Regions from separate parts of the Pseudovibrio sp. Ad13 genome, predicted to be linked through region 1. Evidence: riboswitches for the same ligand, from Rfam matches in the RefSeq annotation. Region 1 holds a riboswitch; each other region holds the start of a gene.
What was found. Region 1 has a riboswitch for cobalamin ahead of PsAD13_RS14280 (TonB-dependent receptor). Riboswitches for the same ligand answer to the same signal wherever they lie in the genome.
Positions count from the first base shown of each region.

Region 2: another riboswitch for cobalamin. It lies ahead of PsAD13_RS02955 (ABC transporter ATP-binding protein); the one in region 1 lies ahead of PsAD13_RS14280 (TonB-dependent receptor).
Region 3: another riboswitch for cobalamin. It lies ahead of PsAD13_RS22235 (energy-coupling factor ABC transporter permease); the one in region 1 lies ahead of PsAD13_RS14280 (TonB-dependent receptor).
Region 4: another riboswitch for cobalamin. It lies ahead of cobU (bifunctional adenosylcobinamide kinase/adenosylcobinamide-phosphate guanylyltransferase); the one in region 1 lies ahead of PsAD13_RS14280 (TonB-dependent receptor).

Region 1 is NZ_LMCC01000013.1:94,246-99,849, reverse strand. Features, by position in the region: gene PsAD13_RS14295 (ABC transporter ATP-binding protein) at 1-245, opposite strand, end outside; gene PsAD13_RS14290 (iron ABC transporter permease) at 245-1,243, opposite strand; gene PsAD13_RS14285 (ABC transporter substrate-binding protein) at 1,240-2,112, opposite strand; gene PsAD13_RS14280 (TonB-dependent receptor) at 2,210-4,069, opposite strand; cobalamin riboswitch at 4,245-4,458, opposite strand; gene PsAD13_RS14275 (DMT family transporter) at 4,634-5,527, opposite strand.
Region 2 is NZ_LMCC01000002.1:459,776-465,379, reverse strand. Features, by position in the region: gene PsAD13_RS02960 (RNA ligase family protein) at 210-836, shown strand; cobalamin riboswitch at 960-1,170, shown strand; gene PsAD13_RS02955 (ABC transporter ATP-binding protein) at 1,515-2,297, shown strand; gene PsAD13_RS02950 (ABC transporter substrate-binding protein) at 2,310-3,248, shown strand; gene PsAD13_RS02945 (iron ABC transporter permease) at 3,251-4,306, shown strand; gene PsAD13_RS02940 (class I SAM-dependent methyltransferase) at 4,564-5,271, shown strand; gene PsAD13_RS02935 (DUF1499 domain-containing protein) at 5,448-5,604, opposite strand, start outside.
Region 3 is NZ_LMCC01000018.1:142,370-147,973, forward strand. Features, by position in the region: gene PsAD13_RS22220 (glycoside hydrolase family 18 protein) at 1-411, shown strand, start outside; gene PsAD13_RS22225 (hypothetical protein) at 655-1,392, shown strand; gene ettA (energy-dependent translational throttle protein EttA) at 1,451-3,100, opposite strand; gene PsAD13_RS22235 (energy-coupling factor ABC transporter permease) at 3,324-3,989, opposite strand; cobalamin riboswitch at 4,025-4,236, opposite strand; gene PsAD13_RS22240 (hypothetical protein) at 4,593-5,408, opposite strand.
Region 4 is NZ_LMCC01000015.1:232,704-238,307, reverse strand. Features, by position in the region: gene PsAD13_RS18320 (cysteine synthase A) at 1-960, opposite strand, end outside; gene PsAD13_RS18315 (hypothetical protein) at 1,207-1,896, opposite strand; tRNA gene PsAD13_RS18310 (tRNA-Asn) at 2,609-2,683, opposite strand; tRNA gene PsAD13_RS18305 (tRNA-Asn) at 2,723-2,797, opposite strand; tRNA gene PsAD13_RS18300 (tRNA-Asn) at 2,837-2,911, opposite strand; cobalamin riboswitch at 3,172-3,381, shown strand; gene cobU (bifunctional adenosylcobinamide kinase/adenosylcobinamide-phosphate guanylyltransferase) at 3,532-4,092, shown strand; gene cobW (cobalamin biosynthesis protein CobW) at 4,089-5,207, shown strand; gene cobN (cobaltochelatase subunit CobN) at 5,207-5,604, shown strand, end outside.

The DNA of each region.
Region 1 (5,604 bases):
TGCGCCATGTAAGCAACATGCTTGGATAGCTGCTTGGCCGAGATGCTTTTGAGGAGCTGGTTGTCGTAGCTGATCTCTCCATAAGACAGGATTAATCCGACCATGGCTTTCATCAGTGTGGATTTGCCTGAGCCGTTGGGGCCGATCAAGCCAACGATCTCACCTTTACCAATCTCCAGATTGATTGAGGACAGGATGTTCTTGGGACCGTAGTTGACGGAAAGGTCTTTGAGTTGAAGCAGCATCAGATCAAAGCCCTGCGTTGTTTGATGATCAGCCAAAGGAAGAACGGCGCACCGACAATTGCCGTCAGCACTCCGAGCTTGAGGTTTGATTGTGGGCCGAACAGTTTCACTGTGATGTCTGCAAGCGTGAGCAAGCAAGCCCCTGCAATGGCACTTGGCAGCAGAAGGCGTTGCGGCTCTCCGCCCACCATTTTACGTAGCAGATGAGGGACAATCAGACCGATGAAACCGATTGTTCCAGTCACAGCTGTCACAGCACCAACACTGGCCGCGGTTCCCGCAATGGCGCAAAACCGCAGATGTGGTAGAGACACGCCCATGGTATGAGCAGTTTCCTCACCCAGAGACAACGCATTGAGGCCTTTGCCCGTGATGAGCAAGAGGCTCCAGCCGATCACGATGAACGGCGCAATGATGTAAAGGTGTTGCATGGACCGGTCGTTTAATGAACCCAGCATCCAGAACACGATTTCCATGGCTGCAAACGGGTTAGGCGACAGGTTGAGTGCCAATGACGTGAGCGCAGTCGCTATGCTTGAGATCGCAACGCCTGCAAGGATCAGTGTCAGCGTCTGCCCTCGCCCGCCTGCCAGCATGGGCAGCAAAACTGCTGCAATCGCTGCGCCGAGCAATGCAAACGCTGGCAGTGCGAAGGGCATGGTAATTGTCAGTCCTGTGTAAATAGCTATGACTGCGCCCAGACTTGCGGAGGAGCTGACGCCGATCAAACCAGGTTCCGCCAACGGATTGCGCAGGAGGCCCTGCAATACAGCACCGGACAGGCCTAGTGTTGCACCCGTGATTAAGCCCAGAAGGGCGCGCGGCACGCGGATTTCCCAAAAGACGATGGAAACGAGTGTTTTTTCTGCGGCGACTGCTGCTTTAATCAGCTGCATGAATGTTAAATCAGCAGCGCCGATCATGAGCGAGGTTACAAACAAGACAGCAGCGATCAGGCATAGTGTCATAATCAACGGAGCATCCGGATGCTTTGTCATTCGGCTTGCGCTCCTAATTTGGTGGCTTGGTTGGCCAGTTTACCAATAGCTTGCGTCACAAACGGCAGACCACAAATGGTGTATTTGTCTTCAACCATGACGCGGCCACTGTTGCCGAGTGTTCGCTTCAATGCCGGGTGAGCGAGGAGTTCAAAAGCCAGTGCTGGTTTATCTGAGAACTGAGTGCCCTCAACAAGCAACTGTGGGTCTTCGAGGATCAGCAGCTCCAGAGGCAGTTTACTTGTGCCCTTCAAGCCCAGATTATTGGCAATATTCTGCAGGCCTGCCGTTGTGATCAACTCATTGACGAGGCTACCATCTCCCGCCGTGTACCCATTGGCGTAGTAGACCCCTGCCCGTGCCTGTTCATCTGGCTGGACGTCGATTAACTGTTGGATTTCGGAGGTGAACTGCTGTGCAAGCGCTTCAGCTTGTTGTTCACGTCCCAATACCTTACCGAGACGTCGTAGCTCTTTGGCGATGTCTGAGATCGTGCGAACGGGCGGCACTTGAACCACCGTTATTCCGAGACCGCGCAGCATCTGGACTGTGGTTTGGTTTGTGTATGTCCCTGCGATCACCAGATCAGGGTTCATCAGATAGATTTCTTCCGCCCCGCCGAAGTTGACCGGATAGGCCTTTGCCTCTTTACTCATGACGGAGAGCGTTGGGTCAGATGCTAATTTGGAGACTGATACAAGTTGTTCTTTGCCCGCAAGTAGCATGGAAAACTGGTCGGTGCACAGGTTCATGGAGACAACTCGCCGGGGTGCCTCCGCCTCGCTCTGGTCCGCTCGTACAACAGCAGGACTGATTGCCAGAGCCATCAGAAACGCCATTTGCATGATCTTTTTGATCTTATTTCGCATTTCGACCTTTTGAAAGGCGTACAGACATTGGAAGGCAGCCCGAGCAGAGCCATCCCCTGCAAGATGCCGCTCAGCTTTCACCGAGCGGCATACTTAATCAGAAACTGGCAGTAAGACCAGCGTAAACGGAAAGACCCGGTGTCTGATAGCCGTTAATTAGCTCATAATCCTGATCTAATAGGTTCTCACCGCGAACATATAACTCTACCTCTTTGCTCACATCATATGAGGCTTTGGCACCTAACAGGAACACATCTTCCATAGCTACGATGTTGGGCCAATCAGATCCAAGATTTTCACCAAGATAGGTACCATTCACATTCAGCGAAATGTCGTCTGTAAAACCATAGTTCATTGCCACACTCAGATCATGAAGAGGAACATGAGCTAAACGTTCCTTATCTGGACCAACAGAGTAGGTGTATGTATAGCCTGCGGTCAAAACCAAGCGATCGGTTGGCTTATAACTAACTTCCAACTCTACACCTTGACTGCGCGACGTCCCTTTTATCTGATTATATTTGCTGATCGAATTATCATAATCAATCAAGTCGTCAGTCAAAATATTGAAATAAGTAGCGGAGGTTGAAAGCTGCCCATCCAGCCATTTCTTATCTACGCCGACATCGAAGCTAAGGCTTTCTTCTCGCTCAAGCTCATGATTGCCATAGCTAGGGTGATTAAGTTCGTAAAGCGAGGGAGCTCTAAACCCATTCCCAACACTGGTTCGAACTCTCAAATCTTCATTAATTTCATAAGAAGCAGTCAATCGTTTCGAAACAAAACTGCCAAATTCACTATGTTGATCAAAACGCACTGAACTAGCCAAATTCAACCCACTGAGTGGTTCAATCATAAGCTGAAGGAAAGCTCCACCAATGGAACTGCTGTCGTCGATCGGGTCATTTGTTTTTGAGAACTCTTGGGACCAATCTCCCCCAAAATTGAGCTTTGTCTTTTCGTTAACTTCGTACTCACCAAGGTAGTCGAATTTAACTCTCCTCCCCTCAAAAACAGATTTTTCTTTGGCCGCGTCTGCAAAATCCTGTTCACGCTTGATATCTGTAACCTGAACCGAAAAATCAGAATAAAACCGATCTTCAAACGCCAAGTAGTTCGCGCCTACCTTTACTGAAATCTGCCGATAATGCATGTCATCTTTGACGTTCGGCTTACCTGGGCTGTCAAGTTCAGTGGTCCCCTTGGTACCTCTTGCTGCAAAGTAAACGTTGAGATTCTCAGTTAGATCAAAGGAACCTTTTACTGTCAGCGTCGTATTTTCATAACCATCATCATCGGCTGCCTTACCTTTTGGTGAAACCGCACTAAACCCACTTGTACGAAAATGCTCGACACCTAACGCAATATCAGCACGATCTGATGCTCCTCGAACACCATATGAAACATTTTTTGTATCGTAAGAACCTACTTCAACTCGTGCAGATTGCTTAACTGTTCCTGCTGGAGCACGCTTAGATACAATATTGATTACCCCTGCAATCGCCTGTCCTCCATAAAGAGCACTTTGTGAGCCTTTGAGTATCTCAATACGTTCTACATCTGCGAGCAACATATGCTGAAACGCTGTCGAAGGTTGCCCACGTGTTGGGTCTGTTAGATCCAAACCATCAACCAGAACTTTAATGTACCTACCATTTTGACCTCTCATGCGAAGAGTAGACAGTGTACCGGCTCCGCCATTCTGAGTGAGAGAGATGCCCGGGAGCTGCGCGAGGTAATTCTGAACAAACGTAGCGCCGTCATTCTTTAGGTCTTCTTCGGTGACAACGTGGGTAGTGGAGCCGACTTTGCCGGCTTCGGTTTCCGTTCTGTTGGCGATGACAATGATTTCATCGAGCTCGGTCTCGTTTGCGGATGAGATAACTGTTGAGCTGAAGAGAGCTGAGAGAGCTACACCAGATTTGAGGGTAGCTGCGATCCAAGATGTGTTACGCACGAGTTTGGTCCATCATTCACAGCATCCATGATGGATGCCATGCTGTTGATTGCATTGTGCGTCTTTGAAGAAATCTGGTTCTAACCTTTTGAAATAAAGTCAGATTCATTGCCGCTCAGACGCACTGTGAATGTCACCTGAACGGAATACCGCCCCTTAGCACGCCCCGTGCCGTGGGTGAGTGACTGCATCTGGCAGGTCTCCTGGCTTGCGCGTCCTTACTGTTGCTCCGCCTTCCCAACACTGCTTTAAACAGCTGCGTCAGTGGCATGTGTGAGCAACAACTCTACGCTTACAGTTGCGGGGGCAGCCACGGCTTTTCCAATCGGACCGTGTTCCCTTTTCATTTTTATCTAATCGACAAAAATACCAAATGCCCGGCTATTGATCAGATTTCAGGGGCTTTCGTCAACTGGCTGAATAGCGAACTTGATAAAATTCGACCAATTGCCTGCAAAACTCACAGAAATTGCTGATGCGGCCACACTACCAGATCTTGCGGTGCGGCCACTTGAGGTCGCACCTGCTTGTGGTACTTAGGCAGCATGGTTGCATATCGTCTGTTTAACTCATGAAAATCAAAGCACAGCCGAGAATGACGAGGAGTGCACCAATCCATGCCCCAATGGCAGGAAACTCTTTGGTTTGCCACCACAGGACAGGCAGCATCATCGCTGGAGTGGTTGCAGACAGGGTAGAAACGATGCCCACCTCTCCGCCACTCAGCGCATAGAGGATCAACGTCATGCCGATACCCATGCCAAGCATGCCGGACAAGGAGGCCAGTGCGACAATCTCTTTGTTGATTGGGTTCGCCAGTCTGAAAGGACGGCCCGGCAGGTAAAAGAGCACCAGCAAACCAAAGGCTGCAATGGTGCAGCGCATAAGCGAGATGGCGACGGGATCTGCTCCACTTTCCATAACGGGACGAATGATGATTGACCCGACTGATTGGGAAAGTGCGGCCAACGTGCCAAAGAGGACACCAATGGCAACAGGACCTCTAATCGCCTCCCATTTATGAAGCTGGTCTTTGCGCTTTCCAAACGCAATGGCGAGGATAACGCCGACCAGAACGAATGAGATACCAACAAGTGCCTGAAATGACAGTTCCTCTGACAGAAACAGCCAACCAAGAAGCGCTGACATGGGTGCGTTCATGGAAAACAGGATGGCTGTGCGGCGCGGCCCCATACGATTGAGCGTGAGGAACAACAAAGTGTCCCCCATGAAGATGCCGACAAAGCCAGAGAGAAAGATGAGAGAAGCGTGGCTTGAATCAACCGTATTCCATGTGCCTGTTGCAATGACATAGATACCCAGAAACACCACAACAAACCACATACGCACACAGTTGAAGCCAATGGCTCCAAGGTGTGCTGCAGGCTTTGCTGAAATGAGACCACCAATAGCCCAGGTGGCAGCGGCACCGAGCGCGGCAACTTCAAATAAAAACATGGGGTGACCTAACCGACGAAACTACGGCACGGCGCAGTTTGTTTATAAAAGCCAACCAGCTCTACTGCTCTTGGATT
Region 2 (5,604 bases), on a different contig from region 1:
GATGAGGTAATTACCCTGTCAAACTGGTAGTTTTGACAAGGATGTAGTTAGTCGCGCTTGTTCGGGAAGACGGTGGGTGGTTGTGGTTGTTCGTTAAAGCTTGTAATCACCTCCCGATAAGAAGAAGGGGCAATGTCCTGGCTCAATGAGCATAGGAATTACAATCAGAGTTCCCTTATTAGCTTTGAAGATAAGGAGCTGCGGGATTGATGAAAAAGTATGGCCGCACCTATCACTTGCCCAGCTCTCCCGGTGTTATGAGCGATGACAAGATCCTGAAGGATTCGACGGCTCTGGCAAGCGCCGCAGAAGTTGTCTTTACCGAGAAGATGGACGGTGAGAACACAACTATTCTGCAGAATGGATGCCATGCGCGTAGTCCTGACAGTGGGTATCACCCTTCCCGTGATTGGATGAAAGCTTTTGCGGCAGGTGTTTCGCCATGCCTTGCTGAAGATGAGCGGATTGTTGGTGAGTATCTCTTCGCACAGCACTCCGTCATCTATGACAGCTTACCCACTTACTTTCTGGGTTTTGCCTGGATCGTTGATGGCGTCACACAAAGCTGGGATGCGACATTGGGCCGTTTTGCAGAGCTTGGCATTACCCCTGTTCCGGTGCTGCACAGGGGTTTGTTTACTCCAACCAGCGTCGAAGCTGTGTTGAATAAGTTGGATCTGAACAAGCAGGAAGGCTTTGTCGTCAGAACCACTGCGAGTTTCCAAGAGACTGATATGGCAACACATATGGCCAAATATGTGCGAGCTGATCACGTTCAGAGCGACACACATTGGATGCACGGTGAAGTCATCAAGAACAGGATAGTGAAGGGCTAGCGGTTCTGACGCTCGCCGATCTGGATCCCGCATCGAGTGCGGGATGACGGTGGGTGGGTAAGGCTGCTATCAACAGTGTTTCGAGTTCGTTTGCGAAACCTCTTGCAATTGGGGGGCTCAATACTCAGTATGCGCACCTATGGTTTCTGAGGTGCGAAAGGCCTCGGGATTAAAAGGGAACACGGTGAAGTGTAGCCAACAGGCGCTAATTCCGTGACTGCCCCCGCAACTGTAAGCGGAGAGCGAGGCCAAGCATGCCACTGGAGAGATCCGGGAAGGCTGGCTGAGCACAGACCCGCGAGTCAGGAGACCTGCCATTATGTTTCACTTCAACCCGGGCGGGGCGTCCCGGAAGGAGGCCATAATGGTTGAATCGGCGAAAGCCTGTCACATATCCGGTTTCTGTTTGCCCCTGCCTTTGCGCGGAGGGCCTTATGTTACCTGTTTCCTCAAGACTTAAACTTTATCCCGGATCGTTTGGCGAACCGCTGATAGTCGACGCGCGTGTGCGCTTGACTTTTGCCTCAGGATTCGACAATCAATGTAACGTTATAACGTTACATTGATGATGTGTAGCGTTTCACTCAGGTGGGTTGGTACGATGCTGGATCCTGTTTCTCATCATTTAGGCACCTTCAGTTGCCCGATTGGGGCTGAGCTGCGCAAGGGTGTTTTGGCATGAGCGCGGCTTTTGTTTCTGTTCGCGATGTTTCGTGGGCGCCTGATCGTAAGAGTTCGTTGGTTTTACAGCCATTGAGTTTTGAGCTGGCTGCGGGGCAAGTGCTTGGCGTGGTTGGCGCGAACGGGGCTGGCAAGTCTACGCTGTTGCGGCTGCTCTATCGGTTCAACAAGCCGATGAGCGGGCAGATTTGTGTTGCCGGCGATGATATCTGGTCCCTCTCCGCCAAAGTGACGGCGCAGCGGGTGGCGGCGGTGCTGCAAGAGCAGCCGACGGACTTTGCGCTGAAGGTGCGTGAGATCGTGGAGCTGGGGCGCACGCCTTATCGCAGTGGATTGGCGGCTTCTGGCGAACGGGACCGGCAGGTGGTGGACCGTGCTATCCGCGCTTTGCAGCTGGATGGGCTGGCCGGACGGTTGTTTGGCACGCTTTCTGGCGGGGAACGACAGCGGGTTATGGTGGCGCGGGCACTGGCGCAGGAGCCGGAGCTGCTCATTTTGGATGAGCCGACCAACCATCTCGACATTCGCCATCAGCTGGAAATCCTCAAGCTTATTGAAGAGCTGAATCTGACGATCATCACCAGCTTGCATGACCTGAACATGGCGGCGCAGGTGTGTGACCAGATCCTGTTGCTGGACCACGGGCAGATGCTTGGCTTTGGGGCGCCGGAGCAAATCCTCTCCCCCGCTTTGGTTTCCAAGGCTTTTCAGGTGCGTACGACACGCGATCAGCTGATGGACCGACAACACTCTCTTCTGACATTCGATCTTCATTCTTAAGGGTATTTTTTCATGAAAAAACTTGGTTTGGCGCTGGCTGTGGCGCTGCTTTCCTCTTCTGCTGCGCTGGCAGAGGTTTCCGTCAAGAGCTGTAACCGCACCGTCACATTTGATGGTGTGCCACAGCGGGCCATTTCCAACGATTCCAATCTCACCGAGATGATGCTAGCGTTGGAATTGCAGGACAACATGGCGGGTTACACTGGCATTTCTGGCTGGAAAACGCTGGATGCTGAATTGACAGACCAGGTGGCTGTATTGCCGGAGCTTGCTCCCAAATACCCAAGCAAAGAAGTGTTGATTGGGGCTGATGCAGACTTTTTTTTTGCCGGATGGAATTACGGCATGAAGGTTGGCGGCCCAGTTACGCCGGAAACTTTGGCACCGTTCGGGATCAAGGTTTATGAGCTGACCGAGAGCTGCATCCATATTGGCGAGAAGCCAAAGGTTTCCATGGATGACATGTACAATGATCTTTTGAACCTTGGCCGCATCTTTGATGTTGAAGAGCGGGCGGAAGCGTTGGTGCAGGCTTATCGCGAAGACCTTGCGCAGTTCAAAGCTGGCTTGAAGGCTGCTGACACACCTCTGCGTGTGTTTGTTTATGACGGAGGTGAAGATTCTCCGTTCACTGCTGGTCGTTATGGGATGCCAACCGCGCTGATTGAGGCTGCTGGCGGCACCAACGTGACGGATACATTGGATAAGAGCTGGGTGCGCGTGAACTGGGAGGCTGTGGTTGAGACCAACCCGGAAGTGATCGTGATTATCAACTACGGCGAAGTGACTGCTGCGCAGAAGCGTGAGTTCATGCTCAACAACCCCGCCTTTGCGGATATGGATGCGGTGAAGAATGACCGGTTCGTGACGCTGGAATATGCTGAAGCAACTCCGGGACCACGGAACATCAAGGCGATCAAGAAACTCGCAACCGCATTCTGGGGTAACTAACAATGAGCGAAGGAACCGGCGTTGTTGTAGCCCCCAAAGAGGGCTCTTCTCATCATTTGCTGCAGATTTGCTGCGTGGGATTGGCTGCGCTGGTTCTTTCTGTCTGCCTTGCGGTCTCCGTTGGGGCGGTTTCCATTTCCATGGAGACTGTATGGGGTGTTCTTGCCAACAAACTGGTGCCGGGCACGGTTGAGCCGAGCTGGTCGCTGGGGCGGGAGAGCATTCTCTGGGAGATCCGCCTGCCCCGTGCGCTGCTGGCGATCATGGTGGGGGCCGGGCTTTCCATCGTGGGAGCTTGCCTTCAATCCGTCACCCGCAACCCGCTAGCTGACCCGCATTTGATCGGCATTTCAGCTGGTGGCGCGTTTGGGGCGGTGTTGGCTCTGCTGCATACGGGGCTGTTTTTGGGGATGCTCACCGTACCTTTGCTGGCGTTTCTGGGTGCTCTTGGGGCAACGCTGCTGGTGATTGGGGTGGCGAAGTTTACAAGCGCTACCAGTGCCGACCGTCTGGTGCTGACGGGTGTAGCTGTGAGCTTTGTGCTGATGGCAGGCGCCAATATCCTCATCTTTTTGGCAGACCCACGGGCGACGCATACTGTGGTTTACTGGATGCTGGGCGGATTGGGGCTGGCGCAGTGGGCACATCTCGCCTACCCGTTGGTGGTGCTTGCTTTGTGCGGGCTCTGGCTGTGGTTTCGCGCAGGGCATTTCAACGCGATGACAATTGGCGATGAGACGGCGACAACACTTGGCATATCCGTTGGTGCCTTCCGGCTGGAAACCTTTGTGATTGGTGCGCTGATTACGGGTGTTATGGTCGCGTTTTCCGGCATGATCGGGTTTGTGGGGCTTATGGTGCCTCATATTGTGCGGCTGTTTGTTGGCGGCGATTATCGACGCCTGATCCCTGTTTCAGCGCTGTTTGGGGCGATCTTCCTATTGCTTGCAGATGCTGCTGCACGGACGCTGATGAAGCCGGAAGACATGCCGATTGGCATCATTACCGGGCTTATTGGCGGGATTTTCTTTATCTGGCTCTTACGGGAAAAGCGGTAGCTCTGCCGTTTTTCAGGGGTTCTGACACCTCGTTGTCGCTGCGATATGAGCTTGAGCTTGCCGTCATCACGACACAGTTTTTTCGCGTTAGACTCATACAAGGCCCATCTGGCAGCATGGCAGAAACACGGATTTTGAAAGGTATTTACCTTTATTCCAGTTGGTTTCGGCTGCTTTTAATTATGGTTTTGTCGCATATTCCTAGGCGTTGATCAGAGGTCTTGTTCGGGAACATGTGTTTGATGCGGAGTACGTGAATGACATCTCGGTTGTATAGCGATTTTGCCGAGCAGTATGATGAGGCCATTCAGGAGAACATCTACAACGCTCTTTTAGAGCGCCCCACCCTGCTTGGCATGCTGCCGCCGCTGCAAGGGCTGAAGGTGCTGGACCTTGGGTGCGGCCCCGGCGTGTATGCGCAGTTTCTCTATGATCACGGAGCTGATGTAACCTGCATTGATGAATCCGAGCAGATGCTGAAGCTGGTGAAAGAGAAGCTGGACGACAACGTAAAGTGCTACACCTCTGACCTGTCTAATGGGTTGCCGGAGAAACTGGAAGGCACGTTTGATATCGTGATCTGTCCGTTGATGATCCATTACGTCGAAGACCTGAACAAGCTTTTCAGAGACATCGGGAACGTGTTGAAGCCGGGTGGTTACTTCGTGTTCTCAACCCATCATCCGCTGGTGGATGCACAGTGCTCTCCAAGCGGTAGTTATCTGCGTCAGGAACATGTGACGGAGGAATGGAACACCATTGGTATGCCGGTGAAGGTGAGTTTTTATCGCCGCCCACTCTCCATGCTGTTTGGGTGGCTCTCAGCTGCCGGAATGTGTGTTGTGGACCTGCGCGAAGGGATGCCAGCTGCCGAGATGAAGGAAAAATCTCCAATCCACTATGAGAAGCTGCAGAAGAATCCGAGCTTCATCTTTTTCAAATGCCAGAGCCACTGCAGCAAGTAGGCCGCCCTCCTGACTCGCTTCAGACTCACTGGCTACTTACAGTTTTGTGAGTCTCAATGTTTCTGCGGTTTATCTCCCGCAGAGTCAGTGCGCTGTATGCAGTCGGGTAGATTCATGAGTCATTTCAAGGAGATATTGACTCTGCGAAACTCACAGGTGTGTTAGTTGCCTCTGAGTCAATTCTCAGTGTCAGTGAATGTGGAATAAATGCTTCTGAAACGCTCGTAGCGAGCCTTGTTGGCGCCCATATCGCTGTAGCCAACGCGGGATTGAGAGCGGTAGTGCACGACGCCTGCTTCTTCATCGATCCAGAGCTCTACATCGTCGTTGTAA
Region 3 (5,604 bases), on a different contig from region 1:
GTTGATGTAGCCAAGAATGCTGGAGACACAGTCGATCTTTACAACATCCAGTACTACAACAATCAGTGGTATGTCGGTGAAACAGCTGAAGAGGAGACAGGAAAAGTCGCGGGTACTGAGCCGGTTGGCGGAAGTACGTTTCCTTCCAGCATTATCGGAATCGCATCAACCGGTGTTCCAATCTCCAAGCTTATTCTCGGCAAACCGACCACGCTGCAAAATGTCGTCGGCTCAGCCGCAGTAAACGGCTACCTGCCCGCTGATGAGATCGTAGACAACCTCATCACACCTCTACTCGCAAAAGAACCTGACTTTGCCGGCGTGATGGGGTGGCAATATCCCACTCAATACGGTTCAGATACAGGCACTGATGAATGGGCAGCAACCATGGCAAAGGCGCTTGGTAACTGATCCTAAGCTATCAGCGAACGGCGGGGCAGGCCCTGCTCCGCCACTCAGAAGCAAAACCCCACCTAAAACCAAATAGTGGTTTCCCAAACGCCGATCCAAAACAATTTCGTGATCAGTGCCGAGCAGCACGTAATGCACGCTGCACATTCCCTATTTTCTCCCTCAAAGGTTGCAGCAATACAGGGACCAGACAGCCCTGTCTGATGACGCGGCCTTCAAGTTTTCAAGCGAGGAGAGGATCTCATGCCAAAGTTCGGACTGTCTCTTAAACTGCAAGTCCCACCATTGCAGCTCAACCAACCTCAGCAACAGGCTGCTACCAACCACCAAGCCAACAAACCAGGAGGTTTGGCTGGTAAGCAGGACGCGATTGCGCAACAAGTGAAAGACCTGCCGGCACCAGTATTCCGCCCTGCAGCAAACCCACCAAACTTCGAAGCAGCAAAGAACAGTGGCTGGGGGTCAGAGAACAGTGGTTGGCGAACGCTCAATATTGAGAGCCAGGACAGCTTCATCCACACCAAGCGCATTGATCCGAACGCAAAAGGTGAGTTTGCGGGTGACAAAATTCATTTAAGCATCGAGCCTAGTCAGGTACCACAAGCCTTTGATGCCATTAACACACTTCTCTTTTCGGAAGACTCTCCGGTCGATAAATGGAAAGTAACCGACATGACACGCGTGACAGAAGGCTCACGCGTACAAGTCGGTGCTCAATTTACTCTTTACCTGCGCCCAAGTGCTGAAGATTCCCAGTACACGGCGCAAGATTTGAAGAATGATAAATCCTTTGTCGAAACCATCGAGCAGAAACTCTCTCATGCAGGTATCCAACCTGGTGAACGACCAGCGTCAGACGTTGCTCCACACCATTGGGACTTTGCCAGCTATCGCAACGAAATTCGAAGCGACCGCGATGGAGGTGCTGCGCAGACAGAAGCTTTGCGGCGTGAACCTGTCTTCGAGCTGCTAACCATCTAGTAAAACAACAAAAAAGGCCCGCAAAGTGCGGGCCTTAATTCTTTCAAGCAAACTAGACTTAGCGAGTAAGTGGCTTGTACTTGATGCGGCTTGGGTCTGCAGCGTGTGCACCCAGGCGGCGAACCTTGTCTTTTTCGTAGTCTTCAAAGTTACCTTCAAACCACTCAACGTGGCTATCACCTTCAAAGGCCAGCATGTGCGTTGCAAGACGGTCAAGGAACATACGATCGTGCGAGATAACCACGGCACAACCAGCATAGTTCTCAAGTGCATCTTCCAGAGCTGCAAGTGTTTCGGTGTCAAGATCGTTGGTCGGCTCATCGAGCAGAAGAACGTTTGCGCCTGACTTCAAAACCTTAGCAAGATGCACGCGGTTACGCTGACCACCGGAAAGGTCACCAACTTTCGCCTGCTGTCCAGCACCCTTGAAGTTGAAGGAGGAGCAGTAAGCGCGTGAGTTGATCTCTTTCTTATCAAGGTAGATCACTTCAGCACCTTCGGAAATTTCTTCCCAAACGGTCTTGCTGTCATCCAGCTTATCACGGGACTGATCCACATAACCAAGGTGAACGCGGTCACTCACAACCACTTCACCGCTGTCTGGTTTTTCCTGACCGGACAACATCTTGAAGAGTGTTGACTTACCAGCACCGTTTGGACCGATGATACCAACAATACCGCCACGTGGCAGTTTGAAGGTCAGATCATCAATCAACAAACGATCGCCAAAGCCTTTGGAAACGCCTTGAACGTCGATAACATTGTTACCCAGACGCTCACCAACAGGGATCAGAATTTGCTCAATAGAAGGCATACGCTCTTCTTGAGCAGTCAACAGCGCATCATAAGCATTGATACGGGCTTTTGACTTGGTCTGACGGCCCTTCGGCGTCATGCCCATCCATTCCTGTTCACGCTTGATAGCGCGGGAACGAGCCATGTTCTCACGGCCTTCCTGCTCCATACGCTTGGTTTTCTGACCAAGGTAAGTGGAGTAGTTGCCTTCATAAGGAATGCCCTGACCGCGGTCGAGCTCCAGAATCCAGCCAGTCACGTTGTCAAGGAAGTAGCGATCGTGGGTAATGATCAGAACGGAACCCTTGAACTCACGCAGATGGCGTTCCAACCAGTGCACGGTCTCAGCGTCAAGGTGGTTGGTTGGTTCGTCAAGCAGCATCAGGTCAGGCTCGGACAAGAGCAGCTGACACAACGCGATACGGCGACGCTCACCACCAGAAAGGTTATTTACAGGAGAGTCGGATGGAGGGCAGCGAAGCGCTTCCATTGCCATCTCAACCTGGCTTTCCAGATTCCACAGATCCTGCGCATCAATGATGTCCTGCAGCTGAGCGCCTTCATCGGCTGTCTCATCTGAGTAGTTCATCATCAGTTCGTTATAACGATCCAGAAGAGCCTGCTTGTGCGCAACGCCTTCCATCACGTTTTCAAGGACAGTCTTGTCCTCATTCAGCTTTGGTTCCTGCGGCAGGTAGCCAACTTTGGCACCTTCTGCAGCCCATGCTTCACCGGTGTACTCTTTATCAAGACCAGCCATGATCTTCAAAAGAGTAGACTTACCTGCACCGTTTGGACCAAGGATACCGATTTTCGCATCCGGGTAGAAAGACAGGTGAATATTGTCGAGTACTTTTTTTGCACCGTAGGCCTTGGAGACCCCGTGCATGTGATAGATGAACTGGCGCGCCATGGACTGCCTGCATCTCCTGATCTGTGTAAACAATGAAATCTCTGGAGAGCACTCATAGTGGAAGCAGCGCCAAGGGGCAATCCATAACACTTCAGCGATGATCAAATCCGTCGCTTTTTCTCTTCAAACGGAGAATTTCACGACAACACCTGGTCACTTCCACGCAAGAAAAAGGGCAGCAGGTTTACTCTGCTGCCCCAATAACAAACAGGCTCGTAAAAATTTACGCCAGCTTCAGCTGCGGAACCACTGTCAGGTTCCGAACAATCGCATTGTCTTCAACGGCCTTGAGCCCCTTCACTGCAATAAAGGTGACCAATGGCTCACAAGCAACAATTACCAGATAAGACAGAGCAAACTGCGCCCATGCCGTAAACGGCGTAGCAACGTCCCCAATCATCAACCAGAAGCCAACCATGCCAGTCACACCAGCATAATACATCGCATCCAACTTCAGAATCTGCGCAAAGTTCACACGCTTGGTCAGTTCTTTGGAAAACAGCTCACGGCCACTCAGGTAATGAACAGCAATCAGCGGCAACATCAAAGACAAGCTGTTGACGCCAAGGTGGTACATGTCCTGCGGATCAAAAGCGAGCGCCTGAAACAGCAAGCCAATGGCAAACCCAAGCAGAACAGGGGTAAACCCGAGCGTTAGATACATCGCCATTGCACCAACAAAGTGAAGTTCTGATGCTCCAACAGACATATGGAAGCTCTGCATGAAAATGGAGAAGAAAACCGCAGCCAATAGCGTTTTCAGTGGTGTGAATGGCTCTTTCTGGAATTCTGAAATCTGCTCTTTGCAGCCCCAGACAATAACGCCAACGGCACCCGCATTGGCAGCAATAACCTTGGCGGCGGAAACGTAACCCGGTTCAATATGCATTTAATATGCTCCTCTTCGCACCCTCCGTGCGGTCATGAGTTTATGTCGTGTCGGGCAGGTTTCCTGGCTTATGGCTTTTGCGTCCTCCGCCTTCCCAGAGATCATCTCCAGTGGCTTTTATGAAGAACGCACCACGTAACAGTTGCGGGGGCAGCTGCGGTTCGGGCCCATCTTTGGTCATCCCTACCGCATTCCCTTTTCATCCAAGAAGCTTGGCTTCTACAGAACCCAACAGCGGGAATATCCTAAATTACAAGAGAAGACACAACTAGAAATAAGAGGCAGTTGGGATAAGCAACAATCAGAGGTATGCAACAGCCTTCGTAACCCGCCAGAGCTGCAGGCAAAAAAAGAGGCGTGTACCCGTTGGTACACGCCTTTAAGAAAGTTGACACTCCCCCATCCGAGTGCCAGCCGAAGCTGTATTTAGAAATATCAGAGTGCCCCATCTCTTCATTGATCTTCATCAAAATAAATAAAATTACCTCAGAAACATCGGATATTATTCAACATTACAAAAGCACTCAGATTTTCAATCGATTAAAACTAGAATAGATCAAATATATCTCGGGCAGCTTGCAACGAAAGTCTCAGTATTTTCTATTAGTTCTTGCTATAAGTTCTCTCCGAAGGTGCCTGCCACGAATATTTCCTTAGCCAATGCTCCTCAGGAGAAACCACAAAGCTCCAGGAGTTCTGCTGCTCTCCAGAATCATCAGGAGTTGAATCCGGTGTCTGAGTGGAAGCATTTTGGCTGGCAGAAATTTGGATTTTAAGCACCCCCTCACCTTTTCCAGCAAGCTTCAGCAAGCCAAGATCACTGTGAGATCGTCCAAGAAAAATCTGGGGTGCTGTTCCTATCCTCTCCCAGATAATTCGGGCAAGATCTGTTGAAGACACCGGCGCTGCGTGGGGAGCAACCTCGATAACCCGAAATCTCGGAAGCCCGTAGTTCAACTCTGCCATAGTGCGATCTACTTCATGGTCTCCAAAGCTTAAAACCCAAATCTGAAAGTGATGTTCTTTCAAGAACCCCACCAACTCTTTCAGAGGCTGAAAAGCGAACTCTCTATACGTTGCGCCAACAGCCTTTGGCCCGCGTAATGATAGATGAGCACGTACACTCTCAGAGTAATCAGCAAAGCTACCAAAACTGTCGCCAGCTTCAGGTGGTCTCACTTCATTGTCTGCGCCAGCCAGCGCGTCACTCCATAAAGCCCCATCGCCAACCAAAACAGCAACACGGTCATCGAGTTTCACATATTCAGGGCTCCCGGCCCGAGCCATACGCTCAATGCTTTCCACGATACCATGGCGCGCTGTGGTTGAGCTCCAACTCGGCAAGATGTTATCTCGCTCACCGCCAGTTGGCTGCAAAACCGAAACCGCTGAGTATAAAAACAAGCTGGACCACTGCATCGTTCAAGACCACCTGAAAGTTGTTTCAGCAAGATGGTGAACTACAATGCACATCAATTGCCCATAAAAAATGAACTAAATGCTGTCGTGAAAAGAGAAGAGAATCATAATTGACAGCCCGTCCCTCTTTCCTCTCAACTTGAAGATAAATACGAGTATTCACGTATATAAAGAATTTCACTCAACGAAACATTTA
Region 4 (5,604 bases), on a different contig from region 1:
GAAGGTTGGGTTGAACATCTTGCCCTGGTAACGGGTGCCGTAGTCGCACAGGATGGTCACGATGGTGTGGCCGGGGCCGAGTTCTTTTGCCAGGCGGATTGCGCCAGCGACGTTGATGCCGGAGGAGCCGCCAAGGCAGAGGCCTTCGTGTTCCAGAAGCTCGAAGTTGATCAGTAGGCCTTCTTCATCAGAAATACGGTAAGGAATGTCGATCGGTGCATCTTCCAGATTGGCGGTAATGCGGCCTTGACCGATGCCCTCCGAGATGGAAGAGCCTTCGGACTTCAGTTCGCCGTGGGCGTAGTAGTTGTAAAGCGCTGCGCCGTGTGGGTCTGCGAGGCCGATCTTGATGTTCGGGTTCTTTTCCTTCAGGCCGATGCCGGTGCCGGCAAGCGTGCCGCCGGTGCCGACTGCGCAGATGAAGCCGTCCACTTTGCCGTCGGTCTGCTGCCAGATTTCCTGAGCAGTGGTTTCAATATGGCCCTGACGGTTGGCGGTGTTGTCGAACTGATTGGCCCAGATAGCGCCATGCGGATGGGTTCTGTTCAGCTCTTCAGCTACGCGCTGCGAGACTTTGATGTAGTTGTTCGGGTTTTTATAGGGAACAGCCGGAACTTCGATTAGCTCAGCGCCTGCAATGCGCAGCATGTCTTTCTTTTCCTGAGACTGGGTCTCCGGAATGACGATCACGGAGCGATAGCCCAGAGCGTTGCCGACCAGCGCGAGGCCGATGCCGGTGTTGCCAGCTGTGCCTTCTACAATGATGCCGCCCGGCTTGAGCGTGCCACGTTTGACAGCGTCATTGATGATGAAGAGGGCGGCACGGTCCTTGACGGACTGGCCCGGGTTCATGAACTCGGCTTTGCCGAGGATCTCACAGCCGGTTCGCTCGGAGGGGCCTTTGAGGCGAATAAGTGGAGTGTTGCCGATGGCTTCGATGGCAGAGGCGCGCGTATCCATAGTTTCTCTCAAATAATTCGTATGACCAAAAAATCAGAATGCGGGTGTTTACCCCTTTTGAGACCACGCTACTGCGCTGACCTCACGAGAACAAGAAATGGGCTGCCAAAGGGTGCGTCAGACTAGGATATTATTCTCTTTACGATGGTGCGTGAGAACAAAATTACTCACGGGGTGCGTGGCTTTCGAATGAGTGCGCTAAATGCGATTTGAGAGAGTATCGATTTGCGCGCAGTCCAGCCTTTGTCAGGATCTGCTTTCCAGCCAGGTGATGGCATCCTTGGTGGCTTTCCAGAGGATCTCGCCGTTCTCACCTGCGCGCAGCATAAAGGAGTTATGGACTTCCTTTGGGACGGGCTGCACCTCCAGCAGATTCACCTGCGTATCCAGTGCCGGGGCAAAAGCTTCCTTGCGGGTGATGACAAAGCGTTCATCAGTTGGCACGCGGGACTGGTCTTTCTTCAGGCTGGCAGATTGTAGTGCTTTGTTGTGAGTGGCGGGTTGCATCACGGTGACGGCAATGGCTCTGCCATCAGGCAACAGATGCGTCTCGTTTTGCTGGACCTCGGAATTGTAGATGACCTCGCCGTGGTTATCGATCAGCTCGACCCATAGGGTCTTGCGGCCCTCAATTTCCACTTCACCAACCCAGATGGACAAATCGCTCTCTAATGGATCGGCGTAGGGTGTTTTGGAGGGCGGAGCAACGGTGACGGCCAGATAATCCTCTGGCATGGCGTAGGTGTTGCCATTGTCGGATTTTTCGATGAGCTGAGGGCCGGATGTTGTGGCTGGCGCGGAGGCTGGGGGCGTTTCTGCGCGCGAAGGCTCTGCCATAGCGAGTGGCGCAGCGATGCAGGCGGCAAGAAAACCTGATCTTGTGAGGTGCAACTTGAAGGTTTGCGGCAGACCGCAGGATGGCAACAGACTACTCATTTATGGCTCCCTGACTTTTACGCAGCAACTTTCCCAGAGGGGGCGCCTTATTATGTGCACTTCACTAGTCATCACTTAGTAGTGAGTATGATAATATGCACTAGATATATTAGAGGTATACGCATTTACTTAGAGTATCTATGCCATAATAATTGTATATAAATTATGTTTCGCGTATTTATACTTTCAGGTTATTTAAATGCTATTATGTAAAATTTTCATTGTGTTGATTTGCTATAGGATTTGGATAGATCTGTGATGTAGATCGCAGTTTGTACATATGGCAAAAAAATCTAGTATTTTTCCGCATGAGCTAAGCTTTTGAAAGAACAGGGCTTCATTTCGGCCAATTTTTTGTGGGTGCCAAGGGCTGTCGGACGGTATTGGGGCTCGTGGCTGATATGCACAGCTCTCCCAACTTATGAACTCCCTGAAAATTTAAGGAGCCAATGCTGCGTCAGTGGGTGGCCATGTGCAGGATCAGGGTGAGTTTTAACGCAAAATGGAACGCCTCCGCTTTTGTGCGGAAGAGAGTTCTACCCAAATGGACTTTATGTCTTCGGCCAGCGGCACTTGATAGTGCTGCACCTTCGCTTCGCGTGAACATGGTTTTCTACCCATCATTTTTCTTGTTTTCTGGATAGACGCGCACGCACGTGCTTTGTGAAGAGATAAGCTATTTAAGAAGAAGGGGAGGATATAAAGAGAAGTATGGCTCCCCGGGCCGGATTCGAACCAGCGACCAAGCGGTTAACAGCCGCTTGCTCTACCACTGAGCTACCGGGGATCATACTATGGCTGCCATTGGCGGCGATCGATAAAGAAGTGGCTCCCCGGGCCGGATTCGAACCAGCGACCAAGCGGTTAACAGCCGCTTGCTCTACCACTGAGCTACCGGGGATCACGATGATCTTGCCGTATGGCTGCAAACGAAAAAGGATGGCTCCCCGGGCCGGATTCGAACCAGCGACCAAGCGGTTAACAGCCGCTTGCTCTACCACTGAGCTACCGGGGATCATGACACCCTTGCGAGTTTGCCTCGCCGTTTGCGTGAGGAGGCTTTTACAGAGGCATGTTGTGTTTGCCAAGTCGTTTTTTGCGTATTTTTCGATTTGTGGACAGTTTCTCTATTTTTTTATTGAGATATCCAAGGGGGTTAGCCAGAAATCTCCAAAAACCGCGGATTTTGCGGGTTTGATTTTCCGGTGATGTTGGAATCCTCACAAAGACAATTGACAGGAGAGCTGATTGCGTCCCACACTTAAGGCCAGAACTCCAGTTTCTTTTTGTTCCGGCTCAGGCTTTGGAATGACAAGATTAAACGGGAATGCGGTTCCATATATTATGGAGACAAGCCGCAGCTGCCCCCGCAACTGTGAGCGGTGAGACCTTAGCGAAAATCCCACTGGCCTTTTAAGGGCTGGGAAGGGGCTATGGTCGGTTGAGCCGCAAGCCAGGAGACCGGCTGGAGATATGATTTGACATAGGACTGCTGTCGGGTGGACGGCGAGAGGTGCTCATGACGCATATTTTCCTGTCTCCGTGCGAGACAGTTGCTGTACTTTCATATTCTTTGATTGAAGCCCCGGCTTCTTTGCGCGCATTTTTTCGTTTCTCTGGGACCAGCTAACCCAGATGGCTGAACAGAGAGGCGACCTTCGTGTTCGCCATTGCTTGGTTACGGGTGGAGCTCGTTCCGGGAAAAGCGCATATGCGGAAAAGCTGGTTATAAGCAGCGGGCGGCGCCCGACTTATATCGCGACAGGACAGGCCTTTGACGGTGAAATGGAGGAGCGCATCGCGCATCATAAGATGCAGCGGGGCGATCTTTGGGACACCGTTGAGGAGCCGCTGGAGCTTGTGCGCGTGCTGGAAACGCATGCCAGCAGCGATCGTGCGATCCTCGTTGATTGTCTGACACTTTGGCTTTCCAACCTTATGCACGGGGCGCGGGACTGGACCGTGGAGCTTGAGCGGCTTGAGGCGGTTCTTAGCTCTTTGCCATGCCCCGTTGTGTTTGTTGGCAATGAAGTGGGCATGGGCATTGTGCCTGAAAACGCCATGGCCCGCGCCTTTCGAGATGAAGCTGGCCGCCTGAACCAGCGTATCGCCGACCTTTGCCATTTTGTGATGTTTGTGGCTGCTGGACAGCCTTTGCAGCTGAAGCCTGCTGTTTTTCCGGAGATTTCCCTATGACTGTTTCTTTTGCTGCGCCTTCTAAAAAAATCCCTGCTGTCATTATCACTGGTTTTCTGGGTGCCGGAAAAACAACGCTGGTGCGTAACCTGCTGATGAAGGCACAAAACAAGCGCATCGCGCTGATCGTCAATGAGTTCGGCGAGATGGGCTTTGATGGCTCACTGGTGAATGGCTGTGCTGACCCGGACTGTTCTGCTGATGAAGTGGTGGAGCTGGCCAACGGCTGCATTTGCTGCACGGTAGCTGATGATTTTCTGCCGACCATGGAGATGCTTCTGGAGCGCGAGCAGGTGCCGGATGTGGTTGTGATTGAAACCTCTGGCCTTGCTCTGCCACAGCCGTTGGTGCGTGCGTTCAACTGGCCTTCTGTCAAGCCGCGCGTGACCGTTGACAGTGTGGTGACCGTGGTGGATGCACCGGCTGTTGCCGCTGGCAAAGTGGCCTGCGATGAAGAGGCCGTTGCTGCGCAGCGGGCAGCGGATGATGCGCTGGACCATGAAAGCCCGGTGGAAGAGCTGTTTGCGGATCAGCTGACCTGTGCTGACCTTGTTGTGCTTTCCAAAGCGGACCTTTTGAGCGAGGCAGAGCTGGCGGCGGTGAAGCAGACGATCCGTGGCCGTGTGCGTGATGGAGTTGAGATTGTGGCTGCCTCTCATGGCGAGCTGGCGCTGGATGTTCTGCTTGGGCGTGATGCCGGTGCGGAAGACGATATGGACTTGCGTCTGTCTCACCATGAAGCGCAGCATGCTCACGACCACGACCACGACCACGACCACGACCACGACCACGACCACGACCACCATCATCACGATCATTCTCATGATGATTTTGAGAGTTTTGTACTGCCAACCCGCCGGTTTGCCTCAATTGATGAGGTGAAGGCTCAGGTGGAAGCGGCCATGAAGGTTTCTGGTGTGTTGCGCATTAAGGGCAGTGTGGTGGTTGAGGGCAAGGCCGCGCCGGTGCTGGTGCAGGCGGTTGGGCCGCGTGTGGAGGCCTGGTTTGCGGCTGGCAGTGAAAGCCACTCCAAACTTGTTGTGATCGGTCTTGCGGGGCTGGACAAACACAGTGTGCAGGCTGCGCTGAGTGAATTTGAGTTGGTTCAGGCCTGATGCACGTACTTGTCGGGCAATCACGCCGATTGGATGATGGTGAAGAGGCCGTCGACCTTGAGCAGGCGCCTGCGGATGTTGTGTTTTTAAGCGCAGCAGACACAGAGCTTGCCGGGCTTGCGGCGGCGCATGCCCAGCATGAGGGCTACTCTCTTCGGCTTGCCAGTTTTCTGGCGCTGTCGCATCCGTACTCCGTTGATCTTTATGTTGAGCAGACCATTCAGGCTTCCAAGCTTGTTGTGGTGCGCCTTTTGGGCGGTGTTGAATACTGGCGTTACGGCGTTGAGCGGTTGGAAGCAGCTGCCCGCGCTGACGGGGTGAAGCTGGTTCTGCTGCCCGGTGATGACAAGTGGGACGAAGAGCTGGCGAAGCGTTCCACTGTGCCGTTTGAGAGCGC